Regions from separate parts of the Chryseobacterium camelliae genome, predicted to be linked through region 1. Evidence: riboswitches for the same ligand, from Rfam matches in the RefSeq annotation. Region 1 holds a riboswitch; the other holds the start of a gene.
The links. Region 1 has a riboswitch for fluoride ahead of CGB83_RS07460 (voltage-gated chloride channel family protein). Riboswitches for the same ligand answer to the same signal wherever they lie in the genome.
Positions count from the first base shown of each region.

Region 1 (7,064 bases):
GTTTCCTGAATAATCTTATTTTTGCGGTTTCCAGAAATGGTATCCGGTATAATTCTTACATCCCTGTTGAAGCGGTTCCATATATGAATATCAGAAGAACGAATCGTTTTAAGATGGTCAATTTCAAATTCTTTTTTTCGCAGGTATATCGCTTCATCCACGTCGTCCGTATATAGCTTTTCCATTACAAGATAGAAAAAAGGAGCACTCAACAACAGAACGAATGTTGCCAAAAAAGTATAATAGAGTAATGTTTTGTTTAGTAAGCCATTCACACGTCCCATTTGTAGCCCATTTTATAAACTGTTTTGATATAATCATCGCAACCAGCATCTGCCAGCTTCTTTTTCAAGTTTTTTACGTGTGCATACACAAAATCTACATTATCCAACATATCTGCCATATCTCCTGATAGATGCTCTGCTAAAGCTACTTTAGATACAATACGATTTTTGTTGCCAATTAAAAAAATAAGCAAATCATATTCTTTTTTTGTAAGTGTAATCACTTGATTGTTTACACGTACTTCTTTCGCAAGCAAATCAATTGAAAGTTCATTGATTTCTAAATGATTGGTACTGGAAAACTGTCTTCTTCGTATTACCGAATATATTCTGGCACTCAGTTCTGAAAGATGAAAAGGTTTTGGGAGGTAATCATCCGCACCTAATTTGAGCCCTATAATTTTATCATCTACAGCATCCCTTGCCGAAATAATAATGACACCATCCTGTTTACTTTCTTTTTTTAACGCTTCCAGAATTTCCAGACCTTCGCCATCAGGAAGATTCAAATCTAACAAAATGCAATCATATTCGTAAACGCCTGTTTTTTCAATAGCTTCATCAAAAGTAGAAGCAAATTCACAATTATATTGTTCCTGTTTTAAGTAAGTGGCAATACTTTCAGCCAATAACTTTTCATCTTCTATAATTAATATTTTCATCTGTTCATTCTATTAATTTTAACGATTTAATAAACAAAGTAAGCGATGGATTTTGAAGTATTTCTGAATGGATAAATAGCTTTTCAAAATGAGATTTATGCTAATTCAATAATCATGTCATTCAGTAATATCAAAGATACTTTCTGTAATTCTTCTTTATTCTCGTTCAAAAAAGCCTTTATCTTACTGGATTCATCTACTAACTCTAAACAAACAGGATTTTCAGATGACGGAATTTCAGAAATATTGTATTGGATAGAACCGTTATTTAAATATCCGCTTTTAGCAGTAAAAATATTGGCTTGATGGATAGCGTTTTGTTTCGCCTTTTTCAAAAGATATTCTCCAAGATTATTATTCCAAAGTTTCCTCCAAAAGTTCTGCCCAACTACTGATTGTCCGTATCTAAAGTATATTTTTGCAATGGCTAAATTTTCTGCGTTCATAATTTTAAAATTATAGTTCATTTAGTCTTTTTCCGGTGTAGTTTCCAAACCTGTTGTGTTTAGGCTCACCGATCATCTGTCTGCCATAAATACTGCTATGACCTGAGAATAAATAAGCAACAACGCACGCAATGGCTACATAAACCCCACAATCACTCCCGAAAAGTTCAATTGCCATAATACTACAAGCCAGAGGTGTATTGGTAGCGCCTGCAAAAACTGCTACAAAGCCCATTCCTGCCAAAAGCCCTGTTGGTAAAGGAATAAAATAGCCCAGCGAATTTCCCAATGCAGCTCCGATAAAAAATAAAGGTGTCACCTCACCACCTTTAAATCCTGCGGCTAATGTAACAATGGTAAAAATCATTTTTAATGCAAAATCGTAGGCTGGTAATTGCTGTTCAAAAGACGAAACAATGGTAGGAATTCCTAAACCGATATATTTTGTCGTTCCTAAAGCCCAAACTGCGGTTGCAACTAAAATACCTCCAACCAAAGGACGTAAAGGTGGGTAAGAAATTTTTGCTTTGAAAATTTTACCCACACGATGAATGGTTTTGCTGAAAATTGCAGCACATAGCCCGAAAGCTATTCCGGCAAGAATGGCGTATAAACCATTTAAAAATGAAAAATCAGGAATGGTCGGAATATGATAATGGGTATGTCCGGTTTTCCAAAGTTTGGTGACTAAGTCTGCGATGATTGCCGATGCAAATGCCGGAAAAATCGAATCATATTTTAGTCTGCCAATCAGAAAAACTTCCAGACCGAAAATGGCTCCGGCTAGCGGCGTTCCGAATACAGAACCAAAACCGGCAGCAATGGCGGCAATAATTAAAACTTTTCTTTCATTTAGATTGAGTTTTAGTGGCTTGGTAAATTGGTCGGCAATAGAACCTGCCATTTGTATCGCTGTTCCTTCTCTTCCCGCAGAACCTCCAAAGAGGTGGGTAGCCAAAGTTCCGAGATAAACAAAAGGCGCCATCCGAAAAGGAATGATTTCTTTAGGGTCGTGAATAGTATCAATCAGCAGATTATTTCCTGCTTCAACTTCTTTACCAAATTGATGGTAAATATATCCGATTACGAACCCTGCAACCGGAAGTAAGGCAATCAACCAAAGGTGATTTTCCCTGAAATCTGTAACCCAGCCTAATGTTTTTAAAAATAATGCGGACGCAGTTCCGATACAAGCACCTATTACAAGGCTAATGAATAACCATTTGATGATATAGGGAAGTGATGGATAAGCTCTAAAAAAAGCTTTTGTTCTGATAAAGGATTTTTGCCCTTTCGATTTTTGATGATAATGCATAATATATCCTGACTAAATGATTGAACATTCAATTTTAATCAGGCGCCATCAGCTTTTTAGGGCGGTTGGGTAAGGGAGACACCATTCCCTTTTTTTGAATAATCAAAGGTAATAAAAATCAATGACCTACGACATAATCTTTAAGAATTTTTGCTATTCCAAGCTCACAATTGATGCTGTTTTTTTCACTCATTGCTGGGAATGGAACACTTTTAATAAATAAATCTTCTGGTAAATTTGCTCTTTCTACCGCCATTAAAACAAAGTTTTCAATATCCTTCATTATAATGATAATACATTTGGGACGGTATATTCTTAATCTTTTCGAAAGCGAGTCAACACTTTCAGAACGTTGTTTTTGTCTGATTTTTTTATCCTTTCGGTCAATTACTTCAGTCACCAAATATTCAATTTTGCATTTCATTTCCTTAAAAAATGCTAAAAAATCAATATCGGTTTCAAAGTTTCCAAATTGCATTTCAAAGGCAGACTTTACACTCCTATACAAAGGTGTATTACATTTGTAAAAAGATTTTGTATCAGAAGCTTTTGCTTCTGTGATCAGTAAGATTTCTGTTGGCATTTCAAAAAGTAATATTTATTATCACCTGATCATTTCATTGACTGAACGATTTTATAGTTAGCCATGCTGACTTTATCCACACTTAAATCGTTGTTCAAAACATAAAGGAACTTTCCGTATTTCGAAAAAACGATGGCTTGTCTTGGTTCTTTAAAACCTTTGATGGTTTGGATATTCTTATTGGTTTTAACGTCAACTACTGAAATAGTATTATCAATTTTGTTACCGCTTAACACAAATTTTCCATCTGGAGACAAACTTGCTCCGTAATTATCTTTCCCAACAGGAATGCGATAAGCAATCTTTTTACTGGCGATGTCTACTATAAGCAGTTCATTTGTTCCGCTGTTCGCTGCATATAAGGTTTTACCGTCCTTACTAATCGAGATGGCCCGGATTTTATTGAAACCCTCCACTTCTCCTTCTATTTTTAGCGTTTTAACATCAACAACGGTGATATGGTCGTTTCCAAAATTGGTCACATAGAGCTTTGTATTATCAGGATTAAATTTCACCCCTTGCCTGGGCTGATGAAAGCCAGTAATGATATTCTTGACCTCAGATGTTTCTGGATTGACCAAGGTTACCGTATTAGTCGCTTCATTGTTGATAAACAGCTGTTTCCCATCTTTTGAGATAGCAGTCCCAAATGCACCATAGCCAACCGGGTATTTTTTAATCAGCTGATAATTGTCAGAATTATAAACCATCAGATATCCAAGACTACTATCGGTAATGTAAATTAGCTTTCCATCCGGAGAGAAAAGGATATTTCTGGGGTTGACAAAACCTTTGATTGTAGTTTTTAACTCGGCTTTGGATAGGTCATAAATTTTAATTTCTGTAGAATCACTGTAAGAAGCCGCCGCTATTTTTTCATCAGGGCTAACTGCAAGTGAATTATTTTTAATATCCCCATCGAATGGAACTTGTGCGAACGCTTTTATTGTAAAGCTTAAAAGTATCAGTGAAATTTTAAATGGTAGTGATTTCATATTATTTCTTGTTTAGTGAAGTATGATATTAATTTGTTCAAATACATTAAGCAATAGATTCTTAACTGGCAAAAGAAGTTACCGCCCATAATGCAGCAGCAGAAATGATGCCCCAAAGTACAACGCCCTGAATCAAAGGTCTAAAACCAACGCTCATCAGTAATTTTCTATTCAGACCGCAGCCAATTAAAAATAAAGTTAAGGTTAGCCCTGCTTTGGCAATACCGGTAAGGTAATGACTGAAATTCTGAACAAAAGGAATATAGGTATTGACAATCATAGCCAAAACAAATAAGCCTATAAAGTAGGGGATTTTCACTTTACTGCCTTTGTTTTTGAAAAGGAATGTAGATAGAAATGCTATAGGAATAATCCATAAAGCACGCGCCAACTTAACAGTAGTTGCTACTTCCAAAGCCTGAGTTCCGTATTTGCTTGCTGCTCCCACTACTGAACTGGTGTCGTGAATGGCAATGGCACTCCATAAACCAAACTGGGTCTGAGACAAATTCAGGGCGTGACCAATTATTGGGAAAATGAATAAAGCAATTGAATTAAGAATGAAAACCGTACCTAATGCCACTGATATTTGTTTTTCCTCAGCTTTAATGACAGGAGAAACAGCAGCAATAGCACTTCCTCCGCAAATAGCGGTTCCTGCAGAGATCAGATAGGAACTCTTTTTGTCAATTTTGAGGAATTTTCCCATCAAATATCCTATAACCAAGGTTCCAATAATAGAAACTATAGTGAAAAGGATTCCTTCTTTACCAGCCTTCATTGCACTGGTCACGTTCATTCCAAATCCTAAACCAACCACTGAAACCTGTAGTAGAATGTGCGTCGCCTTATGATTGAGATGAAGGTAAGGATGGCCAATGAACTGTGCGATGACAAGCCCCATCAACAATGCAATAGGCGGAGATATTAAAGGAGATAGGCAGAATACGACTGCTAACAAAAAAATAACTTCACGAGTTGTAATACTTCGATCTAGAAGACTTTTGAATCGATTAAGCTTATTGGGCTTTTGAGTGTCTTGTTCCATAATGACTTTATATTTTAATGATACAAATGTCATCATTTGGAAAGTCTGGCAGAAATTGCTATTCGTTATCTGTCATTACCTAAAGTTATAACTTATCGCAAATCTCATAAACAAATCAGAAAGATTTTCGCTGTCACCCTGATTTTGAATAAAGTTAAATTCTCGTTCTATACTTAGTCCTTTTACTTCTACAACAGTACATTCATTGTTTTTTAGTTCTTTGAAAATGGAATATATGGAAAGAAAAGCCAAGGCTTCTGAATTGAGCAGGTACATTTTGATGCTTTCCGAACTGTCCAACTGCATTTCTAAATTGAGATTACTTATTTTTATACCAGACTGTTTGAGAGCGTGTGCAATGACTTCAAGTGTCCCAGAACCCGGTTCACGTAAAAGAAAACTATACTTTATTAGATCTTCTACTTTTACAGATGATTTTTTTGAGATCGAATGTCCATTTTTTGCAACCAATACGAGTTCATCCTTTATAAAGGCGGAGTATTTGAATAAGGTGCTTCTCGATTTTCCTTCTATAATTCCTAAATCAATATTTTTATTCTGCAAAGCAATCTCTATTTGCTCTGTGTTTCCTGTAACCAACTGAACTTTTACCTTGTCGAACTTACGGTGAAATGCTGCCAATATAGGAGGCAGCAGGTATTGTGCTGCGGTAGTACTTGCGCCAATTCGCAGCGTTCCTGATTTGTTTTGAGTAAAAGCATTGAGATCAAATTCCATATTCTGATAGATTGAAAACAACTGTTCCGAATACTGTAATAAAGTTTCGCCTGCGGGTGTAAGTTTAATTTTTGTTCCGTTCCGGTCAAACAGTTTTACCTTGAAATAATTTTCAATCTCCTTAATGTGCTTGGTAACTGCAGGCTGTGTGATATACAGTTCTTCCGAAGCTTTGGTAAAGTTGAGCCTTTTGGCAACGGTAAAAAATACTTTCAATCTGAAATCAAACATCTGCTATTTTATTTTCTTTGAAATGTACAAAATAAAAAATTCTGAATTGTATTAAAAGGTGTAGAATGGTCGAGATATTTGAAACTCTTTAGCTCAAAAGATCTCTCAAAAACTTTTTTCAGTGATTCCTCGGTAAATTGTTTGGTATCGAGACCACTGCATTTGGTTGGACCATTATCGGAGAATGTTCCCATAATCAAAAATCCATCTTGAGTGATAGTCCTTTCAGCAATTGAAACATATTTTTTGACATTTTCTTCAGCCGTTAAAAAATGAAAAGCCGCTCTGTCATGCCACAGGTCATATTTTTGTCTTGGTATAAATTCAGTAATATCAGTTGCAATCCAATTTACCAGCTTACTTTTTTCTCCCAATCTGTTTTGGTTTTTTTGAAGTGCAGTTTCAGAAATATCTAGGACAGAAATATTCGTATAGCCCATCTCCAGAAGAACATCTACCAAATGGCTTTCTCCACCACCAATATCGATGATATGTGCTGAAAGAGGTAAGTTTAATTCCTTTATCAACTCAATGGAAGCTTTCGGATATTCTTGATACCAGCTTACTTCATTCTCGTTTTTGCTTTGGTAAATGGTATTCCAGTGTTGTGTTGAAGTTTTATCTGTATTCATTCTTATTTAAATATTTTTTATCCCAAATAAATGTCCGACTAAAGCTGTTGCAGCCATTGCTATTGTTCCCCAAAAGCACATTCTGAGAACCGCAACTATGATTTTTGAACCTCCTGTTTTTGCAGTAACT
Region 1 is NZ_CP022986.1:1,625,905-1,632,968, forward strand. It holds gene CGB83_RS07445 (sensor histidine kinase) at 1-284, opposite strand, end outside; gene CGB83_RS07450 (response regulator transcription factor) at 272-946, opposite strand; gene CGB83_RS07455 (DUF190 domain-containing protein) at 1,042-1,392, opposite strand; gene CGB83_RS07460 (voltage-gated chloride channel family protein) at 1,403-2,707, opposite strand; fluoride riboswitch at 2,740-2,805, opposite strand; gene CGB83_RS07465 (hypothetical protein) at 2,826-3,290, opposite strand; gene CGB83_RS07470 (YncE family protein) at 3,320-4,285, opposite strand; gene CGB83_RS07475 (YeiH family protein) at 4,347-5,333, opposite strand; gene CGB83_RS07480 (LysR family transcriptional regulator) at 5,409-6,302, opposite strand; gene CGB83_RS07485 (class I SAM-dependent methyltransferase) at 6,311-6,934, opposite strand; gene CGB83_RS07490 (VIT1/CCC1 transporter family protein) at 6,941-7,064, opposite strand, start outside.

Region 2 (7,064 bases), 1.8 Mb from region 1:
TTGCCTGCGGATTCCTGCCCTATTTTCCTAAAACCCACCTGGAGTACCAATATGCAGCTTTAAGGTTTATTGCAGGTATCGGGCTGGCCGGAGAACTGGGAGCGGGCATTACCCTGGTTTCCGAAAGCCTGCCGAAGAATCTTAGGGCAATAGGGACTTCCGTGGTTGCCGGTTTCGGGTTGATGGGAGCGGTAGTTGCCCAACTGACGGTAGAACTGGCCGGCGGATGGAATATTTCCTATATCATTGGCGGTGTTCTGGGTATTGCACTCCTTTTTCTGAGGATCAGTGTTTCAGAATCCGGGATTTACAAAACAATGGAGCATAAGGCTGTTTCAAAAGGCAATTTCCTCTCTTTCTTTACCCATAAAGACCGGTTCATACGGTATCTGAAATGCATCGCCGTGGGATTGCCTACGTGGTACTGCATCGGCATCCTGGCCGTTCTGGCGAATCAGTTTGCTCCTGAGCTGGGAATCAGGGATATCAGCCCTGGTAAGGCTATTATGTGGGCTTACGTAGGTATTTCAGTAGGGGATCTGCTGAGCGGTTTTATTTCCCACGCACTGAAGTCCCGGAAAATGGCCATTTTTTATATGCTGGCTTTTACCGTTGTGGGGGTGGCCAGCATGCTGTTCGGCCATACGGATTCCGAGACCAAATATTATCTGTTCTGCGTTTGGCTCGGCCTGGGAACAGGCTATTGGGCTATGTTTGTAACGCTTGCGGCAGAGCAGTTCGGAACCAACATCAGGAATACGGCAACCACGACTGTCCCGAATATGGTCAGGGGACTTGTTCCGGTCATGATTTTTGCTTTTGATTTTTTTAAGAAAGATTTCTCCGTGGTAATCAGTGCTGCGATTGTAGGGGTGATTGTATTCGGGCTTGCCTTTTATTCTTCCTTTACCATATCGGAAACCCACAATAAGGATCTTGATTTTACAGAATAATTACAGGTGTTTAAGAAATATTTATGAAGGTTTCTGCGTTATAAGATTAATAAGTCAGTCATAATAAATAATTTATAAAAATACTATTAAATTATGCTGTGAATAATTAATATTTGTTTAACTTTGAAGCATACCAAACAATTTGTTTAATCTATAAAAATCCAAAATCACATGTCAAACAACATTTTCAAAAACGCAAAAAAATTAGGGAAGTCTGATCTTAGAAACATCACAGGGGGAATCAGCGGAAACCCGGATCTCAGCCAGTGTAAATGCAGCTGTTCAGGTGCCGTTACAGGTCCTGCTTATTGCGTGAAGTATATCGGATGTCCGCAGGTATATACCTGCAACGACCAGGTATAATGCTGAGGATCTTAAATTAAAAAACATTTCCACATTTAATACGCAGAAGCCTTCCGGATTTCCGGGAGGCTTTTGTACTTATTGCATAACCTTGCCAGGGTTCAAAACCCTGACAAGGTTACAGGTCAGAAAAGCTTTTGTCACGGTCGTTGCGGTACCGGCTGTTTTTTTCTGAACCGATTTTCTGCTGGGAATAAATGCTGTTGTGCCCGGAAAAGAGATAGGAAACCACACAGGCAATGGCAACATAGATGCCGCATTCGGCGCCGAAGAGTTCAATACCCATCAGGATGCAGGCCAGAGGCGTATTGGTCGCTCCTGCAAATACGGCCACAAAACCCATTCCGGCAAGTAATCCGAACGGGAGCGGAATGAAAAGGGATAAGGCGCTGCCCAATGCTGCGCCTATGAAGAACAGCGGGGTAACTTCCCCGCCTTTAAAACCTGCGGCAAGAGTGATGATGGTAAAAGCCATTTTTAAGGCAAAATCATACATCGGAAGACGGTGTTGAAATGATTCCGTGATGACCGGAATTCCGAGGCCTATATAACGTGTTGTTCCCAATGCAAAAACAGCCAAAGCAACTATAATTCCTCCGATGAACGGACGAAGCGGCGGAAATGCTATCCTTGCTCTTAACACCGCGCCCGTTTTATGGAGCAGCTTACTGAATGCTGCTGCGCAGATCCCGAAGACCATTCCCGCGATAATGCTGTATATTACCGGTAAAAAATCAGGAGCAGGGATTTTTCCGATGTGGTAATGGGTATGCTTTGCTCCCCAGAGATCCGTCATGAGGCTGGCCAGGACTGCGGAAACAAAAACCGGAAAGATAGCATGGTACCGGATTTTCCCGATGAACAGTATTTCCAGGGCAAAAACGGCTCCGGCCAGTGGCGTCCCGAATACAGACCCGAAACCGGCCGCGATGGCTGCCATCAGCAGTGTTTTTCTGTCATCACGGTTAAGGCTGAAAGGTCTGGAAAGCTGATCCGAAATGGCTCCTGCCATCTGAAGCGCCGTTCCTTCACGCCCAGCCGAACCCCCGAAAAAGTGTGTCATCACGGTGCCCAGGTAAACGAAAGGTGCCATTCTGAACGGAATCGTTTTTGCGGGATCATTAATGGTATTCAGCAGAAGGTTATTCCCGGCTTCCACCTCCTTGCCCCAGTAATGGTATAAAAGCCCAACAGCCATACCTGCAACAGGTAAAAGCCCGATAAGCCAGAGATGGTTTTCCCTGAAATCCGTAGCCCATTGAAGGGAAATGAGAAAACCTGCGGAAGCGGTCCCTACCAATGCTCCGATGACTAAGCTGATGCACAGCCATTTCAGCACATAAGGCAATGCCGGATATTTCCTGAAGAAAAACCTGATGTTAAATAACACTATTCCGATATAATTTCGATGACGTACAGACATAGTTTCCTGATTCAATTACGGTTAATAATCTATTAATCAGGCGTCATCAGTCCCGTATGAAACGGGGCGGTTGGGTAAGGAAGAACACCATTTCCTTTTGTAAGGCAAAGATAAAAATAATTTTTAGTTTTTATAATGCATCGCCTTGTCAATCTCAACAGGGTTATTGTATTTTTTGATGATCTCCTGCATGCTTTTAACCTGAGCATTCAGTTCATCGATAGTAGAAACCTCTTTTGCGTTGATATTGATGTGCAAAGTGTCATTCTTAGTGAAGTTTGTTCTTTCAAATGAAAAAGGATCATCAAAAAATTCTGTTAAAAGCTTTTGCCTCTGTTTTTCATTAATATAAATTGCTTTATTCCCAAAATTGGATTCAAGAAAGTCCTCGGTATGAAATGTGTCCGATAATTCCCGGCTTTTAATAAGGTTGTAAATAAAATTTTTCTTTGTATCGTAAATTTCGAAAACCAGGCCCGGAAGTCCGGAAAATTTGAAAGGTCCTTCATTAAAGGGAATCTCCTTGCTAAACCAGGCTATCCAATTTCTTCCTCCAAATGTTGCAGTCGCCTTTTGCAGCGTATATGGCTGGACCTGTCGGGTTTCGCCGGAGATCTTCCAGTTTATTTTGTCGGTAGTTTTAAAGGAATAATATCCAAATTTAATATTGATAAAATTTTCGTTTTCACTGGTATTTGTTTTCCTTTTTACCACTTGCCCGGTCATGTCAATATGCCTGTTATCAATATTTCCGAACTTTTTATTGAGGGAATCGTTAACCAAAAGGTCTCTTCCATAAAATTTCATCTCTCTCGAATTGATATCCAGAATCATGTTGTATTTCTGATAATCTGCGTCGGTAGAATCCATTTTACACTGAAGCTCATAGATAAACCGATGCGTTTGTGAATTCAGTACGCTGATAATCAATATGAAAAAGAGTATTGGAATTTTTTTCATGGTTCATCTTTTTGATCGGATTTTATTTAAAATAAGGATGTTCAGAAATATATTTTTTACTTATTTTAATGCTGTCAAACATGTCCTTATCACTCGAATCCTGCTCCAAAAACCAATACTGAAGACCTGCTTTTTCCCGGGCTTTAAAAATTCTCTCAAAATCGATGGTTCCGTTTCCGATTTCTGCAAAATCTTTTGAGCCGGCTTTCATGTCTTTTACATGCCACAGCGGAAATCTTTTCGGATATTTTTCGAAATAAGACAACGGGTCAATTCCTGCTTTTGCCATCCAGTACAGGTCAAGCTCCATTTTTACCAGTTCCGAGGAAGAGCAATTTAAGATAAAATCATATACAGTGCCCGATTCATCAAGCTTTTCAAATTCAAAATCATGGTTGTGATACGCCATCTGCATTCCGGCTTTCCGGACAGTAGTTCCTGCAGTATTGAGAAGGTCGGGCAATTTACGGTAATTCTCAGGTGTCCTTTCTTCCGGGAAAATATACGAGCAGACCATATATTCTGCACCCATATTCTGCATATCTTCCACTGTTTTTTCCCAGCCGTGGAGCAATGTCCCAGGATCAGGATGCGCGATTCCTGTGGTGTGGTGCGAACTGACTACGCGCTGGCCGGTATTCTTCAGGATGGATCTGAACTCATTCGCGGTCCGGCCGAAAAATGTCCCGTTATAACCATAGATTTCCAGGTCTGTAAAACCCATTTCAGCGAGTTTTTCCAAAGCTTTTTCCGGGTCGGCAGAAAGTGCTTCTCGTACCGTATACAACTGGATGCCCAATGTTCTGTTCTGGTGGTGGTTCTTTTTATGTGTCATTCCGCAGGAGTATAATCCTAAGAGCCCAAATGATGAAAGTCTGATGAAATCTTTTCTTTGCATGTGTATTACAGGAACGGTTTCATTTCATTTTCGATCTGGCTCCTCAGTTCCATCAGGCGTTTGGCATACTGTTCAAGCTGCTTTTCCTCATCGGTTTCGGGTGTCCATTTGGGAACCGGAAGCTTTTTACCATTCTCGTCTACGGCAACAAACACAATAATGCAGTGGGTTTTCTTTTCGAAATCCGGCTGCTTCAGGTTTCTGGAATAGACGTTGATGGCAATATGCATGCTCGACGTCCCGGTGTAAATGACCTGGGCATCTACTTTGACCACTTCACCGATCTTGATGGGATCATAAAAACGGATTCCTCCCACATAGACTGTAACGGAATAATTCCCGCTCCAGGTCGTGGCACAGGCATAGCCGGCTTGGTCGATCCATTTCATGACGCTTCCGCCGTGTACATTGCCTCCGTAGTTGACATCCGAAGGCTCGGAAATAAACTGAAAGGTGATAGGTTTATTCTGCATGCTGAAAAATTTCGAATAAAGATATTTAATAATTTCCGGAATTTTAGATTAAATCCTACTTTTGACCTTTGAAACTCCTGAAAAGGACAGCAAAATAAAAGAAACCGACAATGAAGAAAGTATTTTACCTCAAAACATGTGATACCTGCCGGAAAATCATGGCTCAGTTTGACCTTACCGACTGGGAGCTGCGGGAAATTAAAAAGGATCCGGTAAAGGAAACCGAACTGGAAGAGATGCATCAAAAAAGCGGATCATACGAAGCACTGTTCAGCAAGAAATCTACCCAGATCAAATTGAGGGGGCTGGATTTAAAAACGCTTGGTGAAAAGGACTTCAAATCGCTGCTACTTGATCATTACACTTTTCTCAAACGACCGATTTTTATCACTGATGAAAAGATTTTCATTGGTAATGACCAGAAAACCGTTGCAGATCTCAGGACATTTTTCGGGGTTGAATAAGTGATGAATCCCGCCAGTAGAACAATGACCATCCTGCTGATCTGTTGTTCAGCCTGCATTCCTGTTCAAGCCCAGCAAAAGAAACCATCGGAGACTGTTGCAGATAAGGTAAAGCCGGCAATACCGGATACTTTATCCTACCTCAAAGCTTTTGAAATTCATAAAAAGGACTATATCGGCAAGCCATTCTCTGTTCTTTTAAATAAAATGACCCTGATCAAACCTAAAACCGTCTGGACAGTTCCCGGTAAATATGACCATAATGTGATTGAAAAATCTGTATTCCGGTTTTATACACTGAACTATCCCGTGATGAATGAAACCAAAATGCTGATCACCTGGGAGTCTCCTCTGTCCTACCGAACAGTAAGCAGCAATACCCAACGGAATAAGTTTTATTTTTCCGAATCTGAGGAGAAGTTTTACGGAAAGCAGGTAGTGAAGAATATTCTGGTCTATCGGTGACAGTTGGAGTGTAATATGGTTAAAGGGTAAGAGTGTTGGAGTGTTATAGGGTTGGAGAGATTTAGGGTTTGAGTGTCTGAGCGTAAAGGATTTGAAATGAGCTAGTGAGTTTTTATAGTATATGCTTAGGTATTGATGTGACGAGTGGCCTATATTGATCTCGTCTGAATATTAGTCAGAATTTGAAATAGGAGAGGAGATTGATGAAATTAGGTTTTGATCGCCAGAAAAGCCTATGGAATATCTGTAGTCCTACTGTAAACAGACAATCACACCAGACAGATCCATAAGCTTTTTCAGTGGATCACGAGGCTGTTGTTATTTTTTCTCAATACTGTTGCCAACTCCGCTGGAAGATACAGCCGGTTTTCCGGTCTTCGTAGGAGCGCTTTTGTAATATACTTTATTACTGGTCCCTTCAACAACAATGCTCGAAACTTTATCTGTCATGATCGTATTACCGGATCCGGATACTTCGAGTCTTGATATACGTCCATTGATAGTAATGATGTTATTGGCCCCGGAAACTTCAGCGTTTCCGCCTTCTGAGATATAGGTCTTTGTCTGGCCAACGCCCTCAACTGAAATCGTCTTATTGTTTTTTGATTGAGTCCCTGCCTGTGCACTTACATATTGTACACCAAATAAAAGAATGCATACAGCGGCTAATTTTTTCATAATAATGATTTAGGAAACTGATAGCAAGGAAAATGCCAATTGAAAAAATGGATAAAAAAAGCCGTCCTTTCAAAGGGACGGCTTAGTATATTGTTGTTCCGGTCGTTATACGAAAGGGGCCTTCACAACTTTAGCCGGGATATTTTTGTTCCTTACCTGGATAAAGATTTCTGATCCCAGTTTGAAATGCGGCTGATCTACGTAAGCCAGTCCCAAACCGATTTTCTTCATCGGGGATTGGGTTCCTGAAGTTACTTTGCCGATCACGTTACCTTCAGCATCAACCACCGGATAGTCGTGTCTCGGAACACCTTTGTCCGTCAGCTCAAAACCAACCAGTTTTCTGCTTACGCCTTCTTCTTTCTGTTTGGCAAAGGTATCTTTTGA
Region 2 is NZ_CP022986.1:4,165,084-4,172,147, forward strand. It holds gene CGB83_RS19120 (MFS transporter) at 1-953, shown strand, start outside; gene CGB83_RS19125 (hypothetical protein) at 1,125-1,316, shown strand; gene CGB83_RS19130 (voltage-gated chloride channel family protein) at 1,435-2,706, opposite strand; fluoride riboswitch at 2,770-2,843, opposite strand; gene CGB83_RS19135 (GLPGLI family protein) at 2,863-3,699, opposite strand; gene CGB83_RS19140 (sugar phosphate isomerase/epimerase family protein) at 3,722-4,534, opposite strand; gene CGB83_RS19145 (acyl-CoA thioesterase) at 4,603-5,070, opposite strand; gene CGB83_RS19150 (arsenate reductase family protein) at 5,181-5,534, shown strand; gene CGB83_RS19155 (hypothetical protein) at 5,538-5,999, shown strand; gene CGB83_RS19160 (DUF3060 domain-containing protein) at 6,318-6,677, opposite strand; gene gcvT (glycine cleavage system aminomethyltransferase GcvT) at 6,783-7,064, opposite strand, start outside.
Region 2: it holds a riboswitch for fluoride, as region 1 does, so the genes downstream of both, CGB83_RS19130 (voltage-gated chloride channel family protein) here and CGB83_RS07460 (voltage-gated chloride channel family protein) in region 1, are expected to answer to the same signal.